DNA from 2 places in the Paenibacillus sp. PSB04 genome. Region 1 is predicted to be linked to the other one. Evidence: a T-box and tRNA genes for the amino acid it is inferred to sense, from the RefSeq annotation. Region 1 holds a T-box; the other holds one or more tRNA genes.
The links. A T-box is a leader RNA that pairs with one kind of tRNA and senses whether it is charged. The one in region 1 lies ahead of tyrS (tyrosine--tRNA ligase), so its partner is inferred to be a tRNA-Tyr.
Positions count from the first base shown of each region.

Region 2: it has a tRNA-Tyr gene. The T-box ahead of tyrS (tyrosine--tRNA ligase) is inferred to sense a tRNA for this amino acid. The anticodon was not compared.

Region 1 covers NZ_CP081301.1:3,759,463-3,774,660, reverse strand. Annotated here, with positions in the region: gene K2F33_RS17405 (aminopeptidase) at 1-178, opposite strand, end outside; gene K2F33_RS17400 (hypothetical protein) at 386-1,207, opposite strand; gene K2F33_RS17395 (sensor domain-containing diguanylate cyclase) at 1,344-3,329, opposite strand; gene rpsD (30S ribosomal protein S4) at 3,806-4,405, shown strand; gene tyrS (tyrosine--tRNA ligase) at 4,549-5,802, opposite strand; T-box leader at 5,860-6,124, opposite strand; gene K2F33_RS17380 (transglycosylase domain-containing protein) at 6,273-9,389, shown strand; gene acsA (acetate--CoA ligase) at 9,593-11,317, opposite strand; gene K2F33_RS17370 (GNAT family N-acetyltransferase) at 11,601-12,233, shown strand; gene K2F33_RS17365 (5'-methylthioadenosine/adenosylhomocysteine nucleosidase) at 12,411-13,109, opposite strand; gene ccpA (catabolite control protein A) at 13,316-14,329, opposite strand; gene ytxJ (bacillithiol system redox-active protein YtxJ) at 14,420-14,767, opposite strand; gene K2F33_RS17350 (hypothetical protein) at 14,880-15,185, opposite strand.
Region 2 covers NZ_CP081301.1:537,285-552,482, forward strand. Annotated here, with positions in the region: gene K2F33_RS02810 (TrmH family RNA methyltransferase) at 1-716, opposite strand, end outside; gene K2F33_RS02815 (potassium channel family protein) at 797-1,459, opposite strand; gene K2F33_RS02820 (small acid-soluble spore protein SspI) at 1,678-1,911, shown strand; gene K2F33_RS02825 (peptide chain release factor 3) at 2,005-3,588, opposite strand; gene zwf (glucose-6-phosphate dehydrogenase) at 3,736-5,286, opposite strand; gene K2F33_RS02835 (YwmB family TATA-box binding protein) at 5,455-6,219, opposite strand; gene K2F33_RS02840 (hypothetical protein) at 6,395-6,727, shown strand; gene K2F33_RS02845 (response regulator transcription factor) at 6,835-7,482, opposite strand; gene K2F33_RS02850 (sensor histidine kinase) at 7,463-8,545, opposite strand; gene liaF (cell wall-active antibiotics response protein LiaF) at 8,561-9,208, opposite strand; gene K2F33_RS02860 (PspA/IM30 family protein) at 9,382-10,086, opposite strand; gene K2F33_RS02865 (PspC domain-containing protein) at 10,090-10,578, opposite strand; gene K2F33_RS02870 (PspA/IM30 family protein) at 10,583-11,257, opposite strand; gene K2F33_RS02875 (LiaF transmembrane domain-containing protein) at 11,336-11,641, opposite strand; tRNA gene K2F33_RS02880 (tRNA-Leu) at 12,275-12,354, opposite strand; tRNA gene K2F33_RS02885 (tRNA-Arg) at 12,373-12,449, opposite strand; tRNA gene K2F33_RS02890 (tRNA-Cys) at 12,462-12,535, opposite strand; tRNA gene K2F33_RS02895 (tRNA-Gly) at 12,545-12,619, opposite strand; tRNA gene K2F33_RS02900 (tRNA-Gln) at 12,626-12,700, opposite strand; tRNA gene K2F33_RS02905 (tRNA-His) at 12,723-12,798, opposite strand; tRNA gene K2F33_RS02910 (tRNA-Trp) at 12,830-12,903, opposite strand; tRNA gene K2F33_RS02915 (tRNA-Tyr) at 12,914-12,999, opposite strand; tRNA gene K2F33_RS02920 (tRNA-Thr) at 13,003-13,078, opposite strand; tRNA gene K2F33_RS02925 (tRNA-Phe) at 13,102-13,177, opposite strand; tRNA gene K2F33_RS02930 (tRNA-Asp) at 13,235-13,311, opposite strand; tRNA gene K2F33_RS02935 (tRNA-Met) at 13,349-13,422, opposite strand; tRNA gene K2F33_RS02940 (tRNA-Val) at 13,458-13,533, opposite strand; tRNA gene K2F33_RS02945 (tRNA-Glu) at 13,741-13,815, opposite strand; tRNA gene K2F33_RS02950 (tRNA-Ser) at 13,825-13,916, opposite strand; tRNA gene K2F33_RS02955 (tRNA-Asn) at 13,921-13,996, opposite strand; rRNA gene K2F33_RS02960 (23S ribosomal RNA) at 14,063-15,198, opposite strand, start outside.

The DNA.
Region 1 (15,198 bases):
ATTTGTCGGTAATTTGTACGAACGGACGTCCTCCCCGTTTGCCAACTTCATCAATGACGGCCTTCAGCAGGTCGCGCTCCGAGCCGATCATCTCGACAAGGACGTTCTCCCCCGGCTGTACGTTCACGGAATAACCGACGAGGTTTTCCGCCAGTTTTTGAATTCTAGGATCACGCATTACTTATTTCCTCCCCTTGACATAACCTGTAAGCTATTTATTTGAACAAAGGTTAATTCATTCAGACTTATTGTAGCACGCATGGCAAGTCCCGTCAGCATGAGCCCTCCGGATGCAGGCGGAAAGCCCCAAGTCTGCCTGTCGGATGATGACCAAATGAGCAGCCGCCCGATCGTCCGGTATGGAACTTGTCGTCACCGGGCGAGCCTAAGGCTGGAATGATACATCATTGACCATCGTCTCCCGCGTCTGCGCACCGTCCAGATTGATATAGTCGATCGCGCTCTCGGAGGTCAGACGAACCGGAAATCCGGACTTGCGGTTAATCGTCAAATGATAGACCGTGCTGACCTGAGCGTCGTTCAGCATCTGCCGCAGCTGCTTGTCCCCCTGATTCCAGAGCGTCTGCAGCTTTTGCTTTTGCCCGGACTGTGCATGGGTGTATCCCGGCTGCTTGCGGAGACCCTCCATTTCCGATTCAAGCTGCTTCGCCAAAAAGTCCTTTGCGCTGGAGCCTTCCAGTTCGATCCGCAGCACTTTGGTGCCGCGGCCCGCGCTGGACTCCACTTTGATGCTTTTGGGAAGCCCATGAATGCCGTCGAGCTGCTGCAGAGGGTTTAACCGGGTTAATGAAGGAGAGTTATCCTCAGGGTTCGCTTCGCTCGACAGCCTCACCCATCCCCCGTCCTGCCTGCGGAAATTCGTCACCTTCACGGTCTTCCCGGTGATTCCCCGTGCCTGGAGTCCCGTGGTCTGAACCGCCTCCCCAGTAGGGATCACGCTCTCCATGGTCAGCTGGTCGTGCCCCGTGAGCCTGCCGGTGTAAGCAAAGTTCTGCACCTGCCCCTGATCCTGGGCACGAACCGAAGCCAGGCCGCTAAATGAAAACGAATCGATGCCGGCAAGTCCGGTAATCGTCTGGGAAAACCACTCCTCCGGCGATTTCGAGTCCTGAAACATGCCGCAGCCTGTCAAACCGCCGCAAAGGCCGAGCAGCAGCAAGGCGGGAAGTACCATTTTTTTCATCATGGGAAAACTGCCTTTCCGGACAAAATGAACCAAGGTTCATTTTTCGATCATAGGTCCTTTTTGCTTTATAGGCTGTCCCCCGCCCGGCCAGTTCATGCAAAAATAAGGCGCCCCCACCCGAGAGTGAGGCCGCCTGCTACATATCGTTCATGTTTTCCATTTGGATTTGGTTGCGTCCGCTGTTCTTTGCCCTGTAGAGGGCCATATCCGCTCTGTAGAACAAGCTGTCTACACTCACCTGCGGGTCCGTCCAGCACCATTCCGCGATTCCGCTTGAAATCGTTACGGACGGGCTTGTCTCCCGGGCGACACGGCTTCGGATCACTTCAGCGACTTTGACCGCCTGGTGCACCCCTAGCTGCGGCATATACACAGCCAGCTCTTCCCCGCCCCAGCGTGCAGGCACGTCTTCCTCTCGGATGGAGGATTTCACGATATCGCTGACCTGCCTGAGGATGTCGTCCCCTTTCTGGTGGCCGTATGTATCGTTAACCTGTTTGAATTCATCAATGTCTACCACGATCAGAGACCCGCAAAAATCGCTCACTTGATACTGCTGGATCATCTTATCAAGGTAATGGCGGGCGTACATGTCGGTCAGCATGTCCCGGTTGGCCATCCGTCTCAGCTCGGCGTGGAGCAGCGCGTTGCTCACCGACAGGCCGATATGGCTGGACAAGGTCTGCAGAAGCCGGTAGTTGTCATAGGAAAAATAATGAGGGCTGCGATGCGTCAGCAGAATCGCCCCCATCACCTTGCCGTTTACGGTCAGCGGTGAAGCGATGAGGGATTGCGAATGCGTGATTTCCATCAGCTTTGAGGGGACTTTGCCGTTCAGCGAATAGTCTGACAGAATTACAGGTTCCTTTTTATGAAAGACAAGTCCGCCGAAGCCGTACTCTGCGTCAAAAGACGGGGCAAGACCGGGAACGTTGGATGCCATGACCTCCAGAACGTCCCGCTCCTCATTGTACTGCAGGAAGCAGCAGTAATCCGCCTGAAAAATATCCAGCATCTCCTCGCTGGCAAACTTGTAGATATCACCGAGCTTGAGGCTCTGATTCAGCCGCTGGGTCAATTCGTTAATGAGGCGCAGCTCATGAATCAGCAGGTTCGACTGCTCGTAGAGCTTCGCATTCTCGAACGCGTTCCCCGCCGTGTCGACCACCATGCTGATCAGCTGCAGATCTAAATCTTCCCTGAGCTCCCGGGACATCACCAGATGCAGCACCCCGTAGACGCCCTGCTTGCCGCCGAGCGGTATGGCGATTTCGGTCTGGCCTTCCATTCCTTCGCCGCTGCCATCCTGCATCATGAGCCTTCCATCCATAAAAGACCTGACGCAGATATCCTCGCCCCAGGGGTGAAACACGAGCGGTTCTACCCGCGGATTGCGGCTTTGATGGTCCTGGGACATGAGCAGCCTCGCCCGGATGGTGGGGTACAGTACTTCAAGGCTGTCCAGAACTTCCGTCAGCACGGTTTCGACGTCGATCTGATCATGCATCCGCTGCATGATTTGGAACAGGATGGACCGGCGGTTGGCTTCCCGTTCCGTGCTTTCCTGTACCTTCAGAATGTCCGATACGAGGGCGAACTTAAAGCTTTTGTACAGGCAGGAACGATAGTGAAGCGCCATCGCGGCAACGGTGTCCCGGATTCCTTCATCATATAAGCGTGCGGGGATTCCGCAGACCAGAAGGCACACCAGCGCATGGTCCCGGCGCGTAAAGACCGGAATAACCGTCGTGACCCAGGAGCTTCCGCGATCCGCCGGGTCATCAGGATGGACCCAGACTTGTTCCCCGGACTCCAGGCAGCGCCCGATCTCTCCCGTCAAACCGCAGAAAGGTTCCGCAAGGAGAGCTTCATCGCCTTCGATCCACCGCCCCTCGTAATCCGTCACGGCCCACAGGGCTTGTCCGCTTAACGTAAGCGCCTGCCCTTCGGTGCGCCATTGGAGAAAGGCTTCCTGAATCACGTGATCCACATAGGGCAAATCATGAATGGACAAGTCGATCTCCTGCAGCCAGGAAGTAGCCGACTCTGAGGGAAACGCCAGCTCGGTATTCGTCTGGAACAGGCTTTGATGCTTGGTTGTTTCTCGTTGGTGTTCTGACATAGACAGGCGCTCCTTTACACCGTGCCCAGAGGGTGTCTTTCAAGGCACCATAGAATCACAATCAATCATTGTCATCCTTGCAATATGAAAATCCCCTGACAAAGTCGGGTTATGTCGGATGTGTTATAATAATCATATTCTACTCTGTTCCAAGCAATTTTGCACTCATATTTCAGATATTCGTCCTACTTTTTTAGGACTATAGCCCTATCGACAAAATTAGACTTTTCCAGCACAATGTCAGGCCTTGACTTTTGCCTACTCTATAATATAAAATCTATTGTTGAAAAAGACTGCAATATAGTCTTGATTTGGGCGTAACGTTGTGTCACCCTCACGTCATTTGTTGCTGACAGGACAGCGGCTGAACTTTCCCGTCAGTTGTGCAGTTCGTACTAGGACGCACAGGTAAACAAATACGGCGCAAATAGAGCCCTACTGTAAATTATTCGAAAAATAAAGGAGTCTACTATAACATGGCACGTTACACAGGTCCAAAGTTCAAATTGAGCCGTCGTCTGGGAATTTCCCTGAGCGGTACTGGTAAAGAATTGAAACGCCCTTTTCCTCCGGGACAACACGGTCCTAACCAACGGAGAAAAATGAGCAACTACGGTATGCAGCTTCAAGAAAAACAAAAATTGCGCCACATGTACGGTTTGGGTGAAAAGCAATTCCGCACGCTGTTCGACAGAGCGCAAAAAATGCAAGGTATTGCCGGCGAAAACTTCATGTTCTTGCTGGAAAGCCGTTTGGACAACCTTGTTTACCGTCTTGGTTTCGCTAACTCCCGTGCAGGAGCGCGCCAATTGGTCGCTCACGGTCACGTGACTGTTAACGGCAAGAAAGTAAACGTTGCTTCCTACCAAGTAAGCACAGGCGACGTGATCGGTCTTCGCGAAAGAAGCCGCAGCCTCTCTTCTATTAAAGAAGCGCTGGAAAACCGTACGCATCTGCCAGGCTACCTGGAGTACAACGATGGAGCTTTGGAAGGTAAATACATCCGTTTCCCAGAGCGCGCCGAGCTTTCCCAAGACATCGACGAAAGACAAATCGTCGAATTCTACAACCGTTAATATTTGCTGCAACCAAGCCTGGAACTTTATGTTCCGGGCTTTTTTGTTTGTTCTGGATGAAAAACAGGGCCGACCGGCAGCCCTGTGTATCGTGGTAGTATCCCCCCGGCCTCTCCCAGCCTTCTCACGGCTTCTTACATCTTCTATAGCAGCCGGAGCTTGGCAAATTTGCGTCTTCCCGCTTGAACGATATCGCCGTCCCGGACCCCGATCTCCGCATGGGGATCCTCGATTTTCACTTCATTCAGCTTGACCGATCCTTGCTGAATGCTCCTTCTGGCCTCGCTGTTGGAAGAAGCAAATCCGATAAGGGTCAGCAGCCGGACCAGCCGGATGGCCCCTCCCTGCAGCTCGTTTTCGGGGATATCGCGCAGCTCGATATCCTCAGGAAGCGCACGCTGCTGAAAGACCGTGACGAAATGCTGCCTGGCCGCTTCGGCCGCCTCCTGCCCGTGGTACATCCGGACAAAGGCTGCCGCCAGGCTCATTTTGGCATCCCTTGGGTGGATACGGCCGCCTTCCAATCCTTCTCGCAGAATCTGAAGGTCTTCATTCGTTATATCCGTGGCCAGCTCGAAGTATTTCACCATCAGCCCATCCGGCACCGACATCGTTTTGCCGAACATTTCGTTCGGTGCGTCATCGATTCCGATGTAATTGCCGAGGCTTTTGCTCATCTTCTGCACGCCATCCAGCCCTTCCAGCAGCGGCAGCGTGACCGCCACCTGCGGCTCTGCCCCGTATTCCTTCTGCAAGGTGCGGCCCATCATGAGATTAAACGTCTGATCCGTACCGCCGATCTCGATATCCGTCTCCAGCGCCACCGAATCCATGCCCTGCATCAGCGGGTAGAAAAACTCGTGAATGCTGATCGGGAGACCGCCGGCATACCGTTTGGAAAAATCGTCTCGCTCCAGCATCCGGGCCACCGTCACTTTGGAACCGAGCCCGATCACGTCGGCAAAGGTCATCGGTCCGAGCCATTCGGAGTTGTAGTATACCTTCGCTTTGTCCGGACTTAATATTTTGAACGCCTGAGCCTGATACGTTTCCGCATTCCGCTTCACGTCTTCTTCCGTCAGCTGCCTGCGGGTTTCCGATTTCCCGGTCGGGTCGCCGATCCGGCCCGTGAAATCCCCAATGATCAGCTGCACCTCATGGCCCAGCTCCTGAAACTGCCGCAGCTTGTGCAGCACTACCGTGTGCCCCATATGAATGTCCGGAGCGGATGGATCAAGACCCAGCTTTACCTTGAGCGGCCGTCCTTGCACAACCGACCGGATCACCTTGCGTTCCAGCTCTTCGTTCGGCAGGATTTCGACCGTCCCCCTCCTGATGACAGCCAGTTGGCGTTCAACCTCTTCCTTCTGGGCCGGCATGAGTTGTTCCCAGTTCATCGTCATCAACCTCTCTCTGATCCGTTAGAATGTACAGCAAAAAGGCTCCTTCTCGTCCCAAGGGACGAGAAGGAGCCTGCTCGCGTTACCACCCTAATTAAAGCAGCCGTTTCGGGGACGATCCCCTTCCACCCACTGCTTTCACTTCATTACGATAACGGACTGCCAGGTCCGGTGCCAGACTACTTACGCTCCAGGTGACGCGCGTTCCTCCGGACGGCTCAAGACGGTAATTCAAAGGGAGAGGCTGCCGGTTTGCACCACCCACCGGCTCTCTGATCAGCCCAGGCTCCCTTCTACTGGAGTCTTTCTTTGCCTTTTGACGATATGTTCTTTTTGGATTAACCCTATTTATACCACACACCCGAAAAAAGTCAATGATTGCCATCCATTTGGCCACGATTCGATCTCTGCATTCAAAATACGCAATTTATGCTATAATAGTTCCGTCAAAAGGAGGATAGCCACGAATGGTTGAAGATAACAAACAAAAGCCGGAAGAGCAGACCGCTCCGAAAAAACGGTCCTACGGCCGCATCATCGGCCTTACCGCGATGTGGACGCTGGTCGTTATCGTTATGGGAGCGCTGTTCGCCGGCGGTACGGCAGCCGGGTACCTCACTTCCATCGTGAAGGATGATCCGGTCCGTTCCAGGGCATTGATTGACCAGAAGATGAGCGAGAACTCCATTACGGGATTCGCCTACTTCCGTGACGGCACCCCCATCGGACAGCTTCGGACCGATGAGGACAGACGCCCCGTGGAGTATAAGCAGATACCGCCCATCGTCATCGACGCCGTCGTATCGATTGAAGACAATAACTTTTTTACACATAAGGGTGTTGACATCAAGGGCACGCTCCGTGCCGTCAAACAGAAGCTTCTGCATGAATCCGTGCAGACCGGAGGAAGCACGCTCACCCAGCAGCTGGCCAGACGCGTTTTCCTGAACCTGGACAAAACGGAAGACCGGAAATTCAAGGAAATTTTGCTCGCGCTCCGGCTGGAGCGGTTTATGACGAAAGAAGAAATTTTAACGGCATACTTAAACAAGGTTCCGTTCGGCAACGGATCCAGCGGCTACAATCTGTACGGTATTCAGGCCGCAGCCAAAGGCATTTTTAATATTAGTGATCTCAGTAAATTGAACGTCGCCGAGGCGGCTTATTTGGCCGGTCTTCCTCAGCTGCCTTCAAGATATTCGGCCTTCAACGGCAAAGGCGAGTTTAACGAAGCCAACTTTAAACGCGCCATCGACCGGCAGCATCTGGTGCTCCGGCGGATGCTTGAGGAGAACAAAATCACGGAGGCGCAGTACCAGGAAGCGCTCGCTTTCGACATCCGTAAGCAGCTGGCTCCCCATGTGGAGAAGGCATACGCCACCTTCCCTTATCTGATGATGGAAACGGAGCGCCAAGGCGCCCAAATCATCATGCAGCTGAATGAGCAGGCGGAAGGCAAGGTTCCCGGGGACGATGCGAAGCAGGACGGCGACCTGCTTGAAGAAGCCCGACAGCAGCTCAGCACGGGCGGGTATCGGATCTATACCACCATTGATAAAAAGGTGTACAATACGATGCATAAAATCGCCGAGGATGACAGCAACTTCTCCCCTGACAGCAAAACCAAGGGGGCCGAGCAAACGGCGGCCATGATGATCAACAACAAGACCGGCGCCATTCTAGGCATGATCGAGGGCCGCGATTTTAACAAAGAACAGATGAACTATGCGACCCAGATGATCCGCCAGCCGGGATCGACGATGAAGCCGATTGCCGCTTATCTGCCGGCGATTGAATCAGGGGCCATTCAGCCGGCAAGCGTGGTTGACGATTCGCCGATCATTTTGCCGGACTGGCAAAAAGGGTATCATATTCCCAAAAACTCAACTTCGGGATATAAAGGATTGATGACGGCGCGCTCCGCACTCAACAATTCCGTGAATACGGTCGCGCTTAAACTATACAATAACGTTGTCGGAATCCAGAACGCCTGGAGCTTTGCCAAGAAGCTCGGGATCACGACCCTGCAACCGGATGATTATGGTGCAAAGACCGGCGTGCTGGGCGGCCTCGTTTACGGTGTGACGGTTGAAGAGCTGACCAATGCTTACAGCGCCATTGCGAACAACGGCCAGTTTAACGACGCCTACATGATCGAGAAAATCACCGACTCCAAAGGCAACATCGTGTATCAGCACGAAGCCAAGCCAGTGCAGGCTTTTTCCAAGCAGACGGCCTATCTGATGACCGACATGCTGCGGACCGTCATCACCGAAGGAACCGGCGATGTCGTCCGCAAAAATTACAAGCATTTTAAAACCGTGCCGATCGTCGGCAAAACGGGTACGACCCAGAATTACGGAGACGTCTGGTTTTTGGGCTATTCCCCTGACGTGACGCTCGGGGTCTGGGCTGGCTATAAGGAACAAAAGAACACCTTGACCACCAAGGCGGCGAAGAAACGCGCCCAGTCCATCTGGACCCTCGTGATGAACGAGGTGATCGACAGAGAACCGGAGCTGTTCAAGACTTCGAAGTTCGATAAACCGGACGGCATCGTAACCAAGACGGTGTCCGCCTACAGCGGCAAATTGCCGACATCGCTCACGGACCGGTTCGTGACCGACATTTTCAACAGCAAATACGTTCCGACGGAAAGCGACGACGGCATCGCCAAGGAGAAGTACATTACCTACAACGGCGTAAACTATATCCCGCAGGATGGTACGCCGGATGACATGCTCAAGGAGAAGGTCGTCGTCAAACGGGAAAAACCGATATCCGAGCTGATCAAAGAGCTGGAGAACGCGTTTGCCAAAATGAAGGGCGGCCACAATGCGCTGTCTTACTATATCCCGAGGGATGCCAACAGCGACATGCCGACCAAGATCGATCCGCGCGTAGACGACGGCGCCGCACCGGCTGCCCCATCGAACGCTTCGATCTCGTGGAACGGCAGCAAGGCCGTCATCTCCTTCAGTCCTACCGGACAATCCGATGTCGTCGGCTACCGGCTGTACCGCTCGGATAACAGCGGCTCCTACCGGAGACAGGCCAGCCTCCTCGTCGGAGAAGGGTCATCCTTCACCAGCGCTGCGAGCGGCGGATCCAGCTTCTATGTCACGGCCGTCGACGTGGCCGGCAAGGAGTCCGCACCAAGCATGACCGTCGGCCTGGGCGGCGGATTGACCAACATTATCGGAGGCACGGACAATCCGGACGGGGAACAAGGACAAAACGACGGGCAGGACAATCCGGACGGCGGTGTGGCATCCGGAGAGACACCGGGAACGGAACAGGCGCCTCAGACGGCTCCAGCCGCTCCTAGCGGGCTTCAAATGGCTGCTACGGAGACCGGAATCCAATTCCAGTGGACCGCCGCAGGAGCCCAGGAAATGGTCACAGAGTACGATGTTTATTACAGTACGAATCCGAACGGTCCGTATGTTAAATTAGGCACCAGCACGGAGCCTGGCTTATCGTACACCACATCGACTCCAATCAAAGGTTACTTCTTCGTATCTGCGGTAAATAGCGCAGGCGAATCGCCAAAATCGCCGGGCGCCTACTTTGAGAAAAAGTAATGGACCTGGCAAGCAGATATAGCATCACAAGAGGCAATCCCGGTATGGGATTGCCTCTTGTATTGTATAGAGCGGTTTATCCGAAAAATCGGGATAACGAAAACAGCCGGCTGTCAGGGTATAACCCTGAGCAACCGGCTGTTCTTTATTCTGTTTACGGCGTTATCCCTTACCGTTAGCAAAGGTAACGCTAGATTCAGTGCTTAGTCTTCAATTGTGGACAAATCGCCTGTCGGAAGGTTTAACTCCCACGCCTTCAGCACGCGCCGCATAATTTTACCGGAACGCGTCTTCGGCAGTTTATCCTTGAACTCAATTTCGCGCGGTGCAGCATGGGCCGATAATCCCTCTTTGACGAAGCGGTAGATCTCGTCCTTAAGCTCCTGCGACTCGGTGTAACCTTCGCGAAGCGAGATAAACGCCTTGATGATTTCGCCTCTCGTCGCATCCGGCTTGCCGATGACGCCGGCTTCTGCAACCGCCGGGTGCTCGACAAGCTTGCTCTCGACTTCGAACGGTCCGATCCGCTCGCCGGACGAGTTGATGACATCGTCGATCCGGCCTTGGAACCAGAAATAACCTTCTTCGTCCATGTATGCCGAGTCCCCGGAAATATACCAGCCGGGAATTCTGAAATACTCCTGATACTTGGCCGGGTTTTTCCAAATCTGGTTCATCATCGACGGCCAAGGGGCCTTAATGGCCAGATTGCCCATCGTATATGGCGCCACTTCCTTGCCATTATCGTCCAGGATAGCGGCCTCGATCCCTGGAAGCGGGCGTCCCATCGAGCCAGGCTTGATGGCCATGGAAGGATAGTTACAGATCAGCTGCCCGCCCGTTTCGGTCATCCACCATGTATCGTGAATGCGCTGCCCGTATACCTTCTCGCCCCAGCGGACGACTTCAGGGTTCAGCGGCTCGCCAACGGACAGAACGTGGCGGAGGCTGCTGAGGTCAAACTGGGAGATCACATCGGCCCCGGCCCCCATCAGCATCCGGAAAGCGGTCGGAGCGCTGTACCACACCGTGACTTTGTATTTATCAATCGTGCCGTACCAATCCTGCGGACTGAAGCGTCCGCCGCGGATGACATTGGTTACCCCGTTCAGCCATGGGGCAAAAATGCCGTACGATGTCCCTGTTACCCAGCCCGGGTCAGCCGTACACCAATAGGTATCGTCTTCCCGAAGATCAAGGACGATCCGCCCCGTATAGTAATGCTGAATCATCGCATTCTGAACGTGGTATACGCCCTTCGGCTTGCCGGTGGAACCGGAAGTATAATGAATAATCAATCCGTCGCTGCGGTCCAGCCATTCGATCTGCAGGTCCGCAGGCGCTTCGTTCATTTCCTGCTTATAATCAATAATGCTGTCGTCCGTCTGTACATTGTCGCCAACGACGAAAATATGCTTCAAGTCGGGAAGCTCATCCTTCTTGACGCGCCCAAGCAGCTGTGGCGTCGTAATCAGGGCGACGGCCCCGCTGTCTTCGAGCCGATCCTTGACGGCCGTCTCCATAAACGCTTCGAAGAGCGGTCCAACGACGGCTCCCACTTTCAAAATACCCATGAGGGAGAAATAAAGCTCCGGACTCCGCGGCATAAAAATAAACACCCGGTCTCCCTTACCGATACCGTATTTGCGCAGCACGTTACCAAATTTGTCGGACTGCTCCTTCATCTCCGCAAAGGTATATGACTCGTCACGGGAAGCATCGCTGTACAGGAGCGCCGTCTTCGATCCGCGTCCTTCCGCCACATGGCGGTCAATTGCCTCGTAAGCCATATTTACCTTGCCTGTGTCATACCAGGTGAAATGTTTCTCCACATCTTCCCATTGAAACTCGGAACGAGCCTGTTCATAATCGCCCATATTGGATGATGAAACCACGCTCGGCAAGATTTCATTGTGAATTTGATCCATACTTTCATCCTCCCTCTGTTCTCCCATGCTAGGGCAGCGCTTACAATCTTGTATGAGTTCATGCCAATAGATTGACACCATACACATCATGACTTGATTTACGAGAGTTTTGAATGATTGCTGAAAGGGTATAGCATACAGGTTAAGCACTTACGGAAACAGCAAAAAATGTGACTAATTTATGTCAGAGATATTATAGCACAGGATGTATGCCCCTGCCATTCCCTTTTCATTTATTTGTTTTTTTGCTATAAGTAGGTTAGAAGCAGAAAGGAGCGTCCAGATGGAACACCACAAACTGTATCATGTCCATCCGCTGTCCCGCGAGGACCGCTGCCTGATTGTCGAAGGTCCCGTACCGCCGGGAAGACTCGCGGAGCTTACGATGCATCCGGATCTCGACGCTTTCCGCAGGCCGGCCGAGCAGCACAAGGCGTTGATCGAAATCGCCGGCCTTCCGGAAGGGAGAATCATCATTACCCGGGATGAAAACGTGATCGTCGGCTATGTCACCTTCCATTACCCGGACGAGCAGGAACGCTGGTCGCAGGGCCATATGGCCGACCTGATCGAGCTGGGAGCGATTGAGGTGGCCAACAGCTACCGTTCGCTGGGACTCGGGCAGAAAATGATCACAACCGCTTTTGAAGGCGGCCAAATGGAACCCTATATTGTCTTTACGACCGAGTATTATTGGCATTGGGACCTCAAAACCAGCGGCCTCAGCGTATGGGACTATCGCAAAATGATGGAACGGCTGATGAAAGTCGTGGACATGGTATGGTACGCCACCGACGATCCGGAGATCTGTTCCCATCCGGCCAACTGCCTTATGGTCCGCATCGGTCGGGACGTTCCGCTATCCTCAAAGGAACAGTTTGACCGGATCCGTTTCCAGCAGCGATTTATGTATTAACCATATACACAATGTTTCGGAGATGGCCTTTGCCATATGCCGGACAAGCCGAAAAAATCCCCGGTCTCCCGGAAGAGAGACGAAGCGAGCCGATCATCGTGAGGCTCCATCCTCTCTTCAAGGGACTGGGGATTTTTAGTTAGATTCCAATCGTTTCGATGCTTGTCGAGCCGCCGACTACAACCGCTGCACCATGTAATCCAAAATCGCATGGGAGCGGCGTGACGACGCCACCGTAAATTCAGCAAAATTGGCATGTGCCGAACCGTCGGCCTTGTCGGACATCGACCGGATCACAACAAACGGCACGCCGTTCATATAGCAGACTTGGGCTACGGCAGAGCCTTCCATTTCGACGCAGGCTCCTTCCATATGCTCATAAAACCAGGATACCTGATCGACGTTCGCGATAAACTGGTCCCCCGAGAGAACACGTCCCACCTTGCAGTTGACCTCTCCGAGAGCCTGGCAAGCTTCCTGCGCCAAAGCGATGAGACTTGCGTCCGCCTTGAACTCCGATACTTCCTGGTAAGGGATTACGCCACGTGCATATCCGAGCGGGCTGACATCCATATCATGCTGCACGCAGTCCGACGAAATGACGATATCGCCGATGTTCAGTTCCGGATGAACGGCTCCGGCCACACCGGTAAACAGCACTTTGCCGACGCCAAACTGGTCGATCAAAATTTGCGTCGTTACCGCCGCATTGACTTTGCCCACGCCGGATTTGCAAACGATAACCGGCTTGCCTCTGTATGTACCCCGGGCATATTTGACGCCCGCTTTCGTAACCGTCTCCGCCCCTTCCATCCCGGCAAGGAGCAGTTCCACTTCCTCATCCATGGCTCCGATGATTCCTATCATTTCTGGCATGTCATCTCCAATCCTTTCAAGCGGTCAGTTCTCGATGATGCTATTTTTGTGCAAAAATATGATTTCAGACGATTAGGACTTAAATGGCTATGAAGACAAGCACATGGCCGCATCGTACCTGTTAATAGCCGCACATCCCAAAAAAAGCTCCCTGAAGGAGCTTTTTTCACGAGTATTCAACCTTTTTCATATTTGGATATGTCTATTTATTCCTCGTTCACATGACTTACGGAGAGCCGCAAAATCGTTTCGTGAGGAAGAATGACCCGAGGGTTGTCCACATTTTCTTTCTTCATCAGCTTGGTCAAGAGACGCATCGCTACCGCACCCAAATCGTACATCGGCTGCGCTACAGTCGTCAGTTGCGGACGAACCATCGAAGCCATGCGGATGTTATCCACACTGATGATCGAGAAGTCATCGGGGACCTTCAGACCTTCGTCTTGAATGCTGTGAATGGCGCCGATCGCCATCTCGTCGGTGGCCGCAAAGATCGCCGTAGGCTTCTTCTTCAGCCCGAGGAAATACTTCATCGCTTCCACACCGGACTCGTACCGGTAGTTGCCGATGCGAACCAGGTCTTCCTGATACTCGATGCCGGCAGCTTCCAGCGCTCTCTTGTAGCCTTGGAAACGGGCATAGCCGTTCGCCGGGTCCTGGAGCGTTCCGCTGATCATGGCGATGTCCCGGTGACCGTGACGAATCAGCGTATTTACCGCGTCAAAGGCGGCCGCCTCATGATCGATATCCACGGAAGGATAAATGCCGTTCTCGTCGCGCGTCGCACAGAGCACGATCGGCACAGCCGAAGTCTGGAAGGCCTGAATATGCTCGTCCGTTACGGTTCCGCCCATGAAGAGCAGCCCGTCCACCTGCTTCTCAAGCAGCGTGTTGATGACGCGAATTTCCTTGTCTTTTCTCTTGTCAGCGTTACACAAAATGATATTGTAGTGGTACATATTGGCGATATCTTCGATACCCCGGGCGATCTCCGCAAAAATGGAGTTGGATATGTCCGGAATCACGACACCCACGGTTGTCGTTTTCTTGCTGGCAAGTCCTCTTGCCACCGCGTTCGGACGATATCCTAAACGTTCAATTGCTTCATATACTTTCTTCCGGGTCTGAGGCTTCACGTTCGGATTGTTGTTGACAACCCGCGATACCGTGGCCATCGATACGCCTGCTTCACGCGCCACATCGTAAATGGTTACCGTCAAATTCCTTCTCTCCATTGCAAATAAATTTTCATTCGTCAACCCATTAAACTCAATGATACGACAAAATTTTGCATTGTGCAATGATTACACTTACAGCTGTTGCAAATGCTCTTTAATCACTTCAGAAGTAATATGAGAATGAGACGTATGCCAGATGGGCGCCTGATTTTGAACCAGAATAACCTGAGGCGATTCATGCTGCACCCCAAGACGATCCGCCGCTTCCATCGATACCGGACGGTCTTCGACAACATGGATCAGACCATACTGTACGGCTTCATTCGGCTGATCTTCCAAGTAAGACATCATTTCCCGATACGCACCGGCGCTGATCGGGCAGCGTGTACTGTGCTTAAACAGCAGCAGAGGCTTATCTGTGGAGGCTTCCAATGCGGATTGCAGCTGATCGCTAGTAGTCAGTTTAGTCATTGTCGCCATTTGATATACATCCCCTTTTTTCGATTCAAATCCTGAATCTATCGTATCAAAAAGCTCGTGAAAAATCCAACATACCTAGCGAAAAACCCGAAAAAATGCAGTAAAACGTAAATCAGGCGTAAAATTGGTTCAATTCAGGCAGCATCGCCGACAGCTGGGACAGCCGCTCCCGGATATTTTCCACCCACTCGTGGTCCTCAGTCTGTTCGGCAAAGCTGTATAAGTCCAGAAGCAGGTTGATACGGTCCCTGACCTCGGTTTCAATCTGCAGCTCCAAATCTTCGCGGGACAAGCTGTCGGGACGTAGGAACACCTCGCGAACCATTCCTGCCAGCTCATGGTGGTCTGCCAAAGAAAAGCTTCGACGGGAAGGACGCTCCCCGAGCGTCTCGACGCATTTCTTCAGCACCGGTCTCATGCATGGCAGCAGC
Region 2 (15,198 bases), 3.2 Mb from region 1:
CGCATCGGAATGATGAGCGCGTCATCCACCAGCTGCTGCGCCTGCTCCGACACCCCTTTGGCTTCGTTGCCGACGAGCAGCCAGCAGGAGCCCTGCCGGAAATCGTAGCTGTAGCACGTGTCCTGCGCCTGCAGGCTGGTGCTGATCACCCGCGCGCCGCTCCGCTTTGCCTCCGGCAGGATCTCCATCAAATCACCCTCCACCACGGGTAAATGGAACAGCGACCCCATGGTCGAGCGGATCGTCTTCGGGTTGTACAGGTCGGCCGACCCGCGCCCCAGAATGACCCCGTCCGCTCCAGCCGCATCGGCACTGCGGATGATTGTCCCGACATTGCCGGGGTCCTGCACGCCGTCCAGGACGATGACCAGGCTGCCCTCCCGGCTCATCAGGGCGTCAAGCCCTGCTGCGGTCTTGGCCTTCCGTGCAACGGCAAAAACCGGCTGCGGCGTCTTGGTATCCGTACACTTCGCGATTACCGCAGGCGATACGCCGATCCACTCCGCAGATTCCCCGCCGGCCAGGTGGGCAAGCTCGGACGGAATCCCCTGCTCCAGGTCAAACGCGACGCATTCCAGGTCTGCCCCGGCCGTCAGCGCCTCCTGCACGAGATGAATGCCCTCGATGATATATTTATGCTGCTTGTCCCGGTGCTTCTTCTCGAGCAGCTGTGCCCATTCCTTGACCCGGGGATTTTGCGGTGAAATGATGTCCATCCTTAACCGTCCTTCTCATGATTCATCTGTCAAACTGCTCCTCTGCCCCAGCACCAGGTCCTCCCGCGCTGAGGATCGGATCATTTCGGATAAGCCAGCTCCAGCTTGGTCAAATCGCTTTTCTCGCCGACGATAACGAGTACGTCGTCTTCGCTCAGCGGGGCATCGGCATACGGCGAAATATCCATCTTTGTACCGTGCTTGATCGCCATGACGTTGCAGCCGAAGCGGGCGCGAATGTCGAGCTCCCTCAAGTTTTTGCCGACCATGTCCTGCGAAGCCTTTAATTCCAAAATGCTGTAGTCTTCGGAAATCTCGATGTAATCCAAAATATTCGGCGAAGTGAGATGGTGGGCGACGCGCATGCCCATATCCCGCTCCGGAAAAATCACTTTATCGGCGCCGATCTTTTGCAAAACCTTGCCGTGCAGTTCATTTTGCGCCTTGACGATAATCGTTCCGACCCCAAGATCCTTCAGGATGAGCGTCGTCAAAATACTGGATTGGATGTCTTCGCCGATGGCGACAACCACCACGTCAAAATTGCGGATGCCCAGGGCACGAAGCGCCTCTTCATCCGTTGAATCCGCTGATACGGCATGCGTAACCATATTCGATACCGCCTGGGTGCGCTGTTCATCCGAATCGATGGCAAGCACGTCAAACCCCATCTCGCTCAGTGTGTTTGCAACACTGGAGCCAAAGCGCCCCATACCGATGACGGCGTACTGCTTTTTTGCCATATGTTAACCTCCACGACTATAAGAAGTCTATCCTGATTATTATATCACAGCAGGTGAAAAACTTGAATTTTGCCACCTGCCTCGGGGCACATTACTAAAGAATATCATTACAATTCAGACTGAGCCCTGGTGAAGCGGGACGTCGTTCGCACCGATATATGGAGCGGGCGGCTCTGACGTGAAGGGTTCATACTTTTTAGCCTGGAGGGAAAACGATCATGTCAATTCTTCTCGACCTGCGCCAAGCCATTGTCCATAAGGTCCATGATTCCAATGAAGCCGAGCTTCGTGAAATGATTGAAGGATCCGTCGACGGTCCGGAGCAGGCGCTCCCTGGCCTCGGAGCGATCTTTGAGATGATGTGGAAAAATATCGACACGAAGCAGCAGAACGAGCTCGTCCATGTGGCTCATGAGCACCTCAAGACGATTAAGCCGGGTCCACTGACTTAACAAAGACGCCGGTGCTTTTACCGCAACGACAAATACCCCTCCGCTGGGAAACAGCGGAGGGGTATTTCCTATATTACAGAAGCTTCAGCAGACTTAAGGGGCCGTCTCCAAAAACTTCGCGGTCGGATTTTTTTCCATCGCGGTCCGCATCGCATATTCGTTTTCAAACAGCACGACATAGTTGCCCTTCTTATCCTTCACCAGCGTCGAGTTGATGCGGAATTTGCTCGGATCGATCTGGTCATCCACGATCCAGCGGGCGAACTGGTACGGCATCCGCTGCAGCTGCACATCCACGCCGTACTCGCCTTTCATCCGGTATTCGAATACTTCGAACTGCAGCTGGCCGACAACGCCGAGAATCGTATCGTCGAAGCTGACCGTATGGAACACCTGAATGGTCCCTTCCTCCGTCAGCTGGTCGATGCCCTTCTGGTACTGCTTGTGCTTCAGGGCGTTCTTGACCGTTACCTTGGAGAAAATCTCCGGCGAGAACGTCGGCAGCTCGTCAAAGACGATTTCGCTGCCTTGGCTCAGCGAGTCCCCGATCCGGAAAATGCCCGGATCAAACAGCCCGACGATATCGCCAGGATACGCCTCATCGACGATGTCGCGGTCCTGTGCCAGGAACTGCTGCGGCTGCGACAGCTTGATGTCCTTGCCGACCCGCACATGCTTGACGGTCATGCCGCGCTGGAACTTGCCGGACACGATCCGCATGAAGGCGATGCGGTCCCGGTGCGCCGGGTTCATGTTCGCCTGGATTTTGAAAATGTATCCCGAGAACTTCTCGTTCGTCGGCTCGATCAAACCAGCCGTGCTGCGGCGCGGCTCCGGCGGCGGGGCAAGCTGCAGGAAGTTCTCCAGGAACGTCTGCACCCCGAAGTTGTTGATCGCACTGCCGAAGAACAGCGGCGTCAGTTCGCCCTTTTGTACCTTTTCCAGGTCAAATTGGTCCCCCGCTACGTCCAGCAGCTCCAGGTCCTGGCACAGCTGATCGTGCAGGTAATCCCCCGCCATCTCACGGATAACCGGGTCGTTATAGTCCTCCACCTTCTGTACCTGAATAGTCGAGTGGTCGTTCCCCTGGAACAGCTCGACCTGATTCTTCATGCGGTCGTAAACACCGCACAGCTCGCGTCCGGTCCCGATCGGCCAGTTCATCGGCACGGAGCGGATGCCAAGCACCTGCTCCAGCTCCTCCATCAGGTCGAACGGACTCCGGCCTTCCCGATCGAGCTTGTTAATAAACGTAAAAATCGGAATGCCCCGCTTCGCGCAAACCTGGAACAGCTTGATCGTCTGGGCCTCGACCCCTTTGGCCACGTCGATCAGCATGACGGCGCTGTCGGCAGCGGTCAGCGTACGGTACGTATCTTCACTGAAGTCCTGATGACCCGGGGTGTCCAGAATGTTGACCCGGTGTCCGTTATAGTCGAACTGCATCACCGACGAAGTAACCGAAATCCCCCGCTGCTTCTCGATTTCCATCCAGTCACTGGTCGCGTGCTTGCTCGCTTTGCGCGCTTTGACCGTACCAGCCAGCCGGATCGCGCCGCCGAACAGGAGCAGCTTCTCCGTTAATGTTGTTTTACCTGCGTCCGGGTGGGAGATAATCGCGAACGTCCGGCGCTTCTCCACTTCCTGCTGCAGCGTATCATCTATCGCTTTGCTCATTTCACTATTCCCTTCATCACTAAAGTCATGTCTATTATTGTATCACATTCTCTACGCAAATCACCCCCATGCAGAGGCTGCATGAGGATGATTTCATTTCAGGCTATGTCTTTAGTGAAACATAAGGCAAGCACCGGCACAACGGTTTTATTTGCCAATCTGCCACACGACGTTGTCCTCTTCCTGGCCGTTCACCGGCCACCAGTGGAAGCCGTCCGCTTTCAGCAGTTCGTCCGTTTCCTTCGGTCCCCAGGACCCGGCAGGATAATAAGAGATATCACCCTGATTTTGCGCCCAGGCTTCGGCGATTTTATCGACGAAGGACCAGGCCGACGCCACTTCATCCCAGCGGGTGAAATACGTCGATTCGCCGCGGGCTGCATCATGCAGCAGACGCTCATACGCTTCAGGCGAGTTGATGCCGACCATGCAGCTCTGGCAGAAGTCCATCGCGAGCGGCTCGATTTCGTTTTCGGAGCCCGGCTTCTTCGCGTTGATCTTTACGTAGATGCCTTCCATCGGGTTCACCCGGATAACCAGCAGGTTCGGTTCGAGCTTGTATTTTTTACCCAAATACACGTTGTTCGGCATGCTCTTGAATTCCACGACGATTTCCGTCGTTTTGACCGGGAGGCGTTTGCCTGTCCGGATATAGAATGGTACGCCCGCCCAGCGGAAATTATCCACGAACAGCCGTGCCGCAAAATACGTTTCCGTATTGGAATTCGGGTCGACCTTGTCCTCCTCACGATAGGCTGGCAGGTCCTTACCACGGGCAGAGCCCTTGATGTACTGGCCGCGGATGACATTCTTCTTCACTTCTTCCGCTGTCTCGTAAGGCCGGAGCGAACGGAGCACCTTCACCTTCTCGTCACGAATGTCCTCCGGCAGCAGGCGGCTCGGCGGCTCCATCGCGATCATCGTCAGCATCTGCAGCATATGGTTTTGTCCCATATCCCGGAGTGCACCGGCATGGTCATAGTACCCTCCGCGCTCTTCAACGCCGACGGTTTCGCTCAGCGTAATCTGCACGTTGGCAATATGCTTGTTGTTCCACAGCGGCTCGAAGAACGCGTTGGCGAAGCGAATCACTTCGATATTCTGCACCATTTCCTTGCCCAGGTAGTGGTCGATGCGGTAAATCTCTTCTTCCTTAAAGACCTGGCGAATCTGTTCGTTCAGCTCTTCAGCCGATTTCAGATCGTAGCCGAACGGCTTCTCGATGACGAGACGGTTCCAGCCTTCGGCATCCAGCATGCCGCCCTTTTGCAGGTTAAACGATACGCTGCCGAACAGCTCCGGCGCCAGGGCCAGGTAAAACAGGCGGTTGCCCGGTATGCCGAACTGCTTCTCCAGCTTCACCGTCTGTTCGTTTAATTCACGGAATCCGTCGACATTGTTAATATCGAGGGACTTATATTCAAAATGCTGCGCAAACGTCTTCCAATTGTCGTTGTCCTCCGCCTTGTAACGGCAAAATTCCTGAATCGACTGGAAGATGTCCTCACGGAACTCCTCCTGGGTACGCGGACGCCGCGCGACGCCGATGACCGCAAAATCCTCGGCTAATTTACCTTCACGGTACAAACTATAAATGGCAGGAAACAGTTTGCGTTTGGCCAAATCCCCGGTTGCCCCGAAAATAAAAAATACAGCACCAGGTGTTTTGAGTGCTTCAAGATTTTGATTTTCAGTCATGGCTCCTCATTCTTTCTATGTCGTATTTTGGTCTCTTCAAAATCCCGATTTTACACCATAATTTGGTGGCATAAAATGATTGATGTCATTTTAGCACATTCATCAGCATGATGCTATCCGTTTAACTTCGTGGTAAATCAAAAATTTCTTTCTGCGTGCCAGGCAGGTCTAATACTCAATCGTAATGACCGGAAGCCCGATCGTCACCCGGCTGCTGCCGGTCGATTGATCCTCATGAACCGCCACCTGCATGTTCAGAACCTTCCCTCCGCTTTGAATGCCGGACCGCAATGAAGGCACCTCGTAAGCGTTGCTGACCGTAGTCGCATCCTCGTAGGATTCCGCTTTTGTCGCCGCCATATTTCTGAAAATGCCATCCTCTACCGCTTTCATGGTCGAACCGGCAGTATGCTCCCCTTTAACCGTTCCCTGCAAAGAAGCATTCCATTCAGCATCGATGCCGTTTTCGTGCAATGCCTGTCCGTATTCCGACTGGAGTTCAGTCAAGGCGCTCAGCTGCTCATCACCAGCCGCCTCCAGTTGAATAATAATATAACTGCGATCCTCTGAAATCTCCTGCCAGTTAAACCGCACGTTAACGCCATTTTTCGTATCCACGACCCGGTACGTCAAGTGACCGCCTTCCGTCAGCTGCTGTACTCCCGGCAGATTCAGCGATTGGGACAGCCCCTCAGCCGCCTCGTACGCATCTTGATTTCCGTTGGCTTCCCAGTCTCCCTGCCACTTCACAACCAGACGCTGCGGCACGTCTACCACTTCATTTCCCAGCTTCAAGAGGGTGCGCAATTCTTCCGGATCTTGATGGGACGGCGCCGACGTCTGATTCGCGCTGTACCACAAATACCCCATCCATACCAAAGCCGCTACACATACCGCCAAACCTAAACCTGCCCATCTCCGGACTGCCATCATCCCTCATACATCCCTTCACCAGGAAATCTATCAATCTACTAAAAGGATGTCCGTTTCCGGGGCGATTATACCTAAAGCCGTACGATAGGCGAAATTGGGTGAATGACCATAGCCGCGTCCATAGGCCATGAATACACTGGTTAATAAAAATGATAAGGGAGGTTCGCACACTTCCATGATCCCTATTTACCCATTAACAGAAGAAAATATTCGGCAGCACTGCGGCAAAATGGTCGCTGCCTGTATGTATGACGGCAGAGTATATACCGGAAAGCTGACCGAGTGCAAAGACGGCCATATTATTCTGAACGGGCCGGAAGGCACCCAACTGCACGGCGCCAAAGTAAAGGGCGGCCATAAAAAACGCGCTAAGGGGCCTATAGCCAAAGCTCCGGAAAAAGCCACCGTCCGCGCCTTCTATCCTTATTATCCGTATGGCTATGGATTCGGCTTTGGAGCTGGCCTGGCGCTGAGTCTGGCCACCCTCGGGCTGCTGTTTTTGATTTAGCGGTCTTCAAAACTTACACATTATGATCCAAAAAAGCCCCTGGAAGCTATCCGCTCCTCAGGGGCTTTTCATCTGCTATGGACTAATTTGCTTTGGATTCAACCCAACTATTCCGCCAGACCGTTCTTGTAAGCGTAGATCGCCGCCTGCGTGCGGTCGTCTACGCCCAGTTTCGCCAGGATGTTCGTCACATGGAACTTGACCGTTTTGATTCCAATGATGAGGTCATCGGCGATTTCCTGGTTGGACTTGCCCTGCGCCAATAGGCGGAGCACATCCATTTCGCGGTCGGTCAGCTCCTTGTGCGCCGGGGCCTCCACCTCCGGATGGCGGAACCGGTTCATCATCTTGGAGGCGACCTGCGATTCCAAGACCGATTGGCCGCGAGCCGCGGCGCGGATGGCGTCGGCGATTTCGCTTGCGCGCGACGTCTTCAGCAGGTAGCTGAATGCGCCGGCCTCGATAACCGGGTACATTTTCTCGTCGTCCAAATAGCTTGTCAGCACGATCACCTTGCAGTCCGGGTACAGCTTCAGCAGCTGCCGCGTCGCCTCAATCCCGTCCATGCCCTCCATCACCAGGTCCATCAGGACGACGTCGGGTTTGTATTCCCGGGCAAGGCGGATGCCTTCCTCCCCGCTGCCTGCCTCGCCGACGACTTCGATGCCGTCCTCGGTCCCCAACACGGCTGCCAGACCGATCCGCACCATCTCGTGGTCATCGACGAGCAGCACTTTAATCAAGGGTGTTTCCATTTCCAAGATCCTCACTCCCTGCTTTGTCTTCAGATACAATCGGCACGGTAATTTCGATTCGCGTACCCTTGCCGGGCGCCGTAATAATTTGGATCGATCCGCCGATTTCGTTGACGCGTTCCTGCATATTGGAAAGGCCGTAAGAGGCCTGTTTTGTCTCGTTTAGTTCAAAGCCCTGGCCGTCGTCACGGAGCATGACCCAGACCATGTCTTTCTTTTGGTGAATCCGGATTTCCATCTTATCCGCTTTGGCATGCCGGAGCGTGTTAGACATCGCCTCTTGGATGATGCGGAACAGGTGATTTTCGATTCCTTTTACCAGGTGGATGCCTTTGTCCATTTCAAACACGATTTCCATCGGAACCTTCACTTTGAGCTCTTTGATCAGCTCACCGAGGCCTTGCTCCAGCGGTTTGCCTTCCAGATAGACCGGCCGGAGATGCAGCAGCAGCGCTCTCATTTCCGATTGGGCCACGGCGGCCATTTCTTCGATGAGCGCGACCTGGCGCTGAGCCTTGTCAAAATCCTTCTCAAGCGTCCTCCCCACGGCCGTCGCCGTCATCGATATCGCAAACAGCTGCTGGGATACCGCATCATGCAGCTCCCGGGCCAGCCGCTGGCGCTCCTCTACGATCGCCGATATCCGCGCCTGCTCGGCCAGCTGGGCATTGTTCGTGGATAAGCGCTGAAGGGAGTTGACCTGCTCCTCCCACTTTTTGCTGATGCGCCCAAGCTGCTCGCCAAGGCGCCCGACCTCGTCGCTGCCAAGCTCCGGTACGGAGCGGGCGACGTTCCCTTTTTCCCAGGAGAGCAGCGTTTCCCGCAGCCGTTCCAGCTTCAATTTTACCCGATAGCTCTGATAGAACCCGAAGATAGCTCCCAGACCGATCGGAACCAGGATCAGCGTAGCACCGGCCTGCAGCGTTTTTTGCCAAGAATCAAACGGGGCCAAATAACCATATGTATAAAGTACGTAAAAAATGATCAGGAGCATAACAAAAGAAAGAAGGGCCCCCTCGCCCATGCTCCGGGAGACCATATTAGCCGGTTTTCTGGTTTTCATCAGGGAACCCACCTCCTATGACAGATCAATATCAACATCTCCTACCAGGTAGGAAATATGGAATTTAACTTTGTATTCGCTGGTCTCATAATTAGGGGATTTCCAGTTCAAACGGTTCATCAAGCCGTTATCCCGGTGCCCTCTGAAATCGATCGCGCCGAACAGGACGAACACTTCAAGCTCCACCCCGTAATACTCCGGAATTTTAATGTCCGTATCCCCCATGATGCCTTGAAACATCATCACCGTACGGTGTTCCTCGGGGATCGCAAGCGACAAATCCAGATCGGCTTCGTTGATGACATGCCAGACGCTCTGGCTTCTCATAGCCCAAGGGACCTGGTCCCAATTGTAATGCCCCGAAAAACCCTGCTTCTGCAGGTACCCATCCCGGTTCTGTACCTTCCTTGCCTTTACAAAAAACCATCCCAGGGAGATCAGCGCAATCCCCAGCACGATCAGCAAATGATCAATCAGCAGCAGGATGGCGCCCACCGCCACAAGACGGTAGCCCCTCTTCACTTTTCCGCCGCGAATCGTATAAATTCCCATAAGAATGAATAAGAGGGCGACGATGGTAAAAAAGCCGACCCACCTGCCGAAGAGCATGAGAAGGCCGATCCCGATGAGAATCAGCGCAATGAAGCGATTTCTTTTTTCCATGCCGCACCTCCTTATGATGTCTTGGTTTATCGGAAAAGTAAGACCGGAAAAGCCATAGGGTTGTGACGGGCACACTCCTTATGGCTTCACCGGGATCCAGGAAGATGTGAATGAGGTCTCGCGCCCTTATTCCATTCTTCCTAGCATATCATATTGTCCGCAGAATTGAATACTTATTCTTTATTCGATTTGGAAGGAGCGGCAGCCGGCGGGTTCAGCTTGCTTTTCAGCGCGCTGAGCTGTTCTTCCACCTTCAGCTGCTTCTCCGCATCGACCGGGCTGGTGAAAGCGGATGTATCCGGACGGTAAGGGGCACGCATCACATCGGCTTCAGCTTCCATTTGCATGATCTTTTCTTCCATGCGGTGGAATCCAAGGGACGCGCTGCCGCTTTCGATCGTATGCAGGCTGCTGATTTGAGACATTTGCTTTTTGGCTTTCGCCATTTGCGCACGGGCTACGAGCTCATTGCGCTTGTTGCGCATTTTGTAGAACTCGTCTTTCATGTCATGGAGCTGCTGTACCAGTTCTTTAGCTTGTGCCTCGGATTGAGCGTGCAGTTCTTGGTACTCGGACAGTTTTTGGTCAAAATAAATCTTTTCCTCGAGCAGCTTGCGCGCTACTTCTTCCTGGCCGTTACGAAGTGCCAGTTCAGCTTGTGCCTCACGTTGGCCGGCCATCTTCACGGCTTCTTCCACGCGCTGCTTCATGCGGCGTTCATTGGCCATTTGCTTCGCTACTGTAACTTCCGCGTCATGGATTTCTGCCTCCATATCGCGCAGATACTGGTTCAGCATAATTACCGGATCTTCAACTTTATCCAATACCTCGTTCACCGATGCTTTCGTCATATCCTTAATTCTTTTAAATACTCCCATGTTTTACACTTCTCCCTTCTCGTACTTAGATAATTTTTTTTTCAATTCCTCAAGCTCTTTCTTCATGGCTTTCTTCTCGATATCTTCCATCATGGCGTCCAGGTCGGATGCGGACGAGCTGTATCCGCCCGGTCTGCCTCCGCCGTAAGGCGAACCGTTGTATTTGGCTCTAGGGTCAAAAGATTGGGCACCATAAGCGCCGTTGCCTTGCTGACCGTTGCCGTAGTAGCTGCCGGACCCCATACTATTGCCGTAGTATCCGCCCCCAGCTGCCCCCGGTCCCGGTCCATATGGATTAAAAGGTGTCGTAGGTTCTTTAGGGATGACCAAAGCCGCGATAAAGTAGATGAACAGCGTGGTCCCGCCGGTAAATGGGATACTGATCAAAAACAGGATCCGCAGCAGCGTGGAATCGATGCCAAAGGTATCGGACAGACCGCCGCACAAACCGGTGACCATTTTATCGCGGGTCGATCGGTATAGCTTGCTCATGACGTTACTCCTTTCCGCTGTTGTTCAGCTTTTCCTTCAGGCGGGCCAGCTCCCTTTCCAGCACGCTGGATACCGTTCCGCTGGCTTGCTCGAACAGTTCCTGACCGCCGCGGCGCAGGTCGCGCAGACTGCGTGCTTCAAATTCCCAATCGGAAATGCGGTCTTCCAGACGGTTGAACATCTTGGGAACATCCTGTCCGCCAAAACCTTCCATGCGCTGATTCATCCGCTGCTGAAGTCTGAGGGTTTCCATCCGTGCCGCGTAGTATTGACGTTTGCTGTACACAGTTTGGTACTCCAATTTCAGGTCGTTCAGTTGATTTTCCAGCTCGGTGAGCGACTGGCGGGTTGTATCCAGCAGTCCTCCGTATTGCTCGAGCTTTTCTTCATAGATTATTTTTTCCTGCAGTGCGAGCTTGGCTAGATGATCCTCGCCGGCCTTCAGAGCCAGCAGCGCCTGCTCCTCACGCTTTTCCTTCATGTTGGATGCCTGATCCACTTGCTGCTTCAGCTGTCTCACGTGAGCGGAGTACTGCTGAACGAGCTTCTCGGCTTCCATAATATCGTCACGCGTTGATGCCAAAAACTGATCGATCAACCGTACCGGGTCCTGACTTTGTTCCAAACGTTCATTTAATGTCGCTACGGTGATATCCCGTACCCTGCGAAATACGCTCATCTGTTTTTGCTCCCTCCTTATAAGCTGTGATCGCCTATTCGTTTGATTGTATTTATTGAAGGTAATTCTTTGTTACCGTTACATCCACTTCGACGACTTCTTACCTTTCAGCAGCATAATCCCGAACACTACCAGGGCAATTCCCAGCAGCGGTCCGATGATCCAGGACAGCTTCGCCAGAAGTCCCATGACACCGAATGCGAGGATAATCGTACCGATGACCACCTTACCTCTGCGAATTCCATAATAGCCGAGCACGATCATCAGGATCGGGAAGATCAATCCGATCAGCCTGCCGAATAATGGAGCGAATACTCCCAGGAGCATCAGTGCCCCGATTGCGATCAATACGATCGCCCAACCAGAAGTTTTATTTGTTCTCATGCATTGTCACCGCCTTTCGTTTGTATCAACCTTATGACTCTATTTTAGGTTCAATCCGGGATTTCCAAAACGGACCCCAGACGGTTTTTAATCCTAGACCTAAGTCGGGGGAAGGCTCGGACCTTAGACGAAGCAAGCTTTTTCTGCATGTAACGCGGCAGCCACATCCTCCACTGGCAGCTCCAATTGCCCGTTTATAGGGCATGATCAGCACGCTATGGAACTTCAATGAGCAGTTTACTTATACAATGCTTGGAATAGGAAATCGTTGGAGGCTCTGAGCAAGGGATTTGGCACTTAACTAAAGAAACATTGAGCCTGTTTAGCCCAGGTAAAGCCGGCTGGAATGGTTTATCAACTTTAAACAAGGATGGGGAAAACGTTCAAAGGGAGTAATGGTAGAACGAACGGATTGATCAGAGGATCTTTAAATATCATACAGTCATACAAATAAACGCAATACGAATTATCATGGCCGCCTTTCAGCGGGATATCATCAGGTGGCTGATTGGAAGGAGAAGTGCAAGTGTACTGCAGGATGAGGGATTAACGAACGACGAACGATGGCTCGGTGTACAATGTTAGTCTATACAAGAAAAAGCCTTGGATATTTTCCAAGGCTTTTCTCTATGATGCCGGTGAAGGGACTCGAACCCCCACGGTTTCCCTCACGATTTTGAGTCGCGCGCGTCTGCCAATTCCGCCACACCGGCATATTCAGTTAAAAAAAATGGCGCGCCCTAAGAGATTCGAACTCCTGACCTTTTGATTCGTAGTCAAACGCTCTATCCAGCTGAGCTAAGGGCGCATATGAAGTTAATGGAGGCGCCACCCAGATTCGAACTGGGGATAAAGCTTTTGCAGAGCTGTGCCTTACCACTTGGCTATGGCGCCGAAATCAAATGGAGCGGACGACGGGAATCGAACCCGCGACCCTCGCCTTGGCAAGGCGATGCTCTACCGCTGAGCCACGTCCGCTTAAACTGGCTGGGGATATAGGATTCGAACCTATGCATGACGGAGTCAAAGTCCGTTGCCTTACCGCTTGGCTAATCCCCAACAAGATTGTCATTATAAGTTATGGGGCGATCGATGGGACTTGAACCCACGAATGCCGGAGCCACAATCCGGTGCGTTAACCCCTTCGCCACGACCGCCATAATAAAAGATATGAAGCTGTATTTCGAATGGCAGGGGCAGCAGGAATTGAACCCACACTAACGGTTTTGGAGACCGCTGTTCTACCTTTAAACTATGCCCCTATAATAAAACTGGTGGAGGCTGATGGATTCGAACCACCGAACTCGTACGAGAACAGATTTACAGTCTGCTGCGTTTGGCCACTTCGCTAAGCCTCCATATGGTGCCGGCGAGAGGACTTGAACCCCCAACCTACTGATTACAAGTCAGTTGCTCTACCAATTGAGCTACACCGGCTTTTATGCTTATTATTAAATTCATGGTGGCTCGGGACGGAATCGAACCGCCGACACGAGGATTTTCAGTCCTCTGCTCTACCGACTGAGCTACCGAGCCTAATTTTGTTTCTATCAAGAGTATTATTGCAACAAACTAAACTCTCAAGAAAATAAATGGCGGAACCGACGGGATTCGAACCCGCGATCTCCTGCGTGACAGGCAGGCATGTTAGGCCTCTACACCACGGTTCCACGGCCAATTATGTATCTCCATAAATAAGGAGATAAATTGCGGGGGCAGGATTTGAACCTGCGACCTTCGGGTTATGAGCCCGACGAGCTACCGGACTGCTCCACCCCGCGTCATTAAAAAATATTTATTTTCTTTAAAGTATACATGGTGGAGGCTGAGGGGATCGAACCCCCGACCCTCTGCTTGTAAGGCAGATGCTCTCCCAGCTGAGCTAAGCCTCCATAAGAAACACTTTTAATATCTTAGCAGATAAACCACTAAAAAGGCAAGCATTTTTTCTTTTGGATTCTCATCCCTGAAGCTAATAATTAAAGTGGTGACCCGTATGGGATACTCTCACTTCGTTCGAGACTGCGATGCATATGCTATCGAAGTAACGCTCCGACGAACCCTTTTTGGATTCTCATCCCTGATGCAAGCAATAAAAGTGGTGACCCGTATGGGATTCGAACCCATGTTACCTCCGTGAAAGGGAGGTGTCTTAACCCCTTGACCAACGGGCCAAACTATAATGGCGGAGAGAGAGGGATTCGAACCCTCGAGACGCTTTTGGCGCCTACACGATTTCCAATCGTGCTCCTTCGGCCAACTCGGACACCTCTCCATAATGGCTCCCCGAACAGGACTCGAACCTGTGACAACTCGATTAACAGTCGAGTGCTCTACCAACTGAGCTATCAGGGAACAATATTTAATTCAAGTGTTTGATCACTTGAAAACTAGATACGAAACGAATCTGTGTTTTATATTTTGGATAAGCCCTCGACCGATTAGTATTGGTCAGCTCCATGCATTGCTGCACTTCCACCTCCAACCTATCTACCTCGTCGTCTACAAGGGGTCTTACATACTGGGAAATCTCATCTTGAGGGGGGCTTCACGCTTAGATGCTTTCAGCGCTTATCCCGTCCGTACGTAGCTACCCAGCCATGCTCCTGGCGGAACAACTGGTGCACCAGCGGTACGTCCATCCCGGTCCTCTCGTACTAAGGACAGCTCCTCTCAAATTTCCTACGCCCACGACAGATAGGGACCGAACTGTCTCACGACGTTCTGAACCCAGCTCGCGTACCGCTTTAATGGGCGAACAGCCCAACCCTTGGGACCTACTTCAGCCCCAGGATGCGATGAGCCGACATCGAGGTGCCAAACCTCCCCGTCGATGTGGACTCTTGGGGGAGATAAGCCTGTTATCCCCAGGGTAGCTTTTATCCGTTGAGCGATGGCCCTTCCATGCGGTACCACCGGATCACTAAGCCCGACTTTCGTCCCTGCTCGACTTGTAGGTCTCGCAGTCAAGCTCCCTTCTGCCTTTGCACTCTTCGAATGATTTCCAACCATTCTGAGGGAACCTTGGGGCGCCTCCGTTACTCTTTAGGAGGCGACCGCCCCAGTCAAACTGCCCACCTGACACTGTCCCCATACCGGATTACGGTACCAGGTTAGAACCTAGATACGATCAGGGTGGTATCCCAACGGCGCCTCCACCCAAGCTGGCGCTCAGGTTTCAAAGGCTCCCACCTATCCTGTACAGATCGTACCCAAATCCAATATCAAGCTGCAGTAAAGCTCCATGGGGTCTTTCCGTCTTGTCGCGGGTAACCTGCATCTTCACAGGTATTAAAATTTCACCGGATCTCTCGTTGAGACAGCGCCCAAGTCGTTACGCCATTCGTGCGGGTCAGAATTTACCTGACAAGGAATTTCGCTACCTTAGGACCGTTATAGTTACGGCCGCCGTTTACTGGGGCTTCGGTTCACAGCTTCGGGATTACTCCCTAACCGCTCCCCTTAACCTTCCAGCACCGGGCAGGCGTCAGCCCGTATACTTCGCCTTGCGGCTTCGCACAGACCTGTGTTTTTGCTAAACAGTCGCTTGGGCCTTT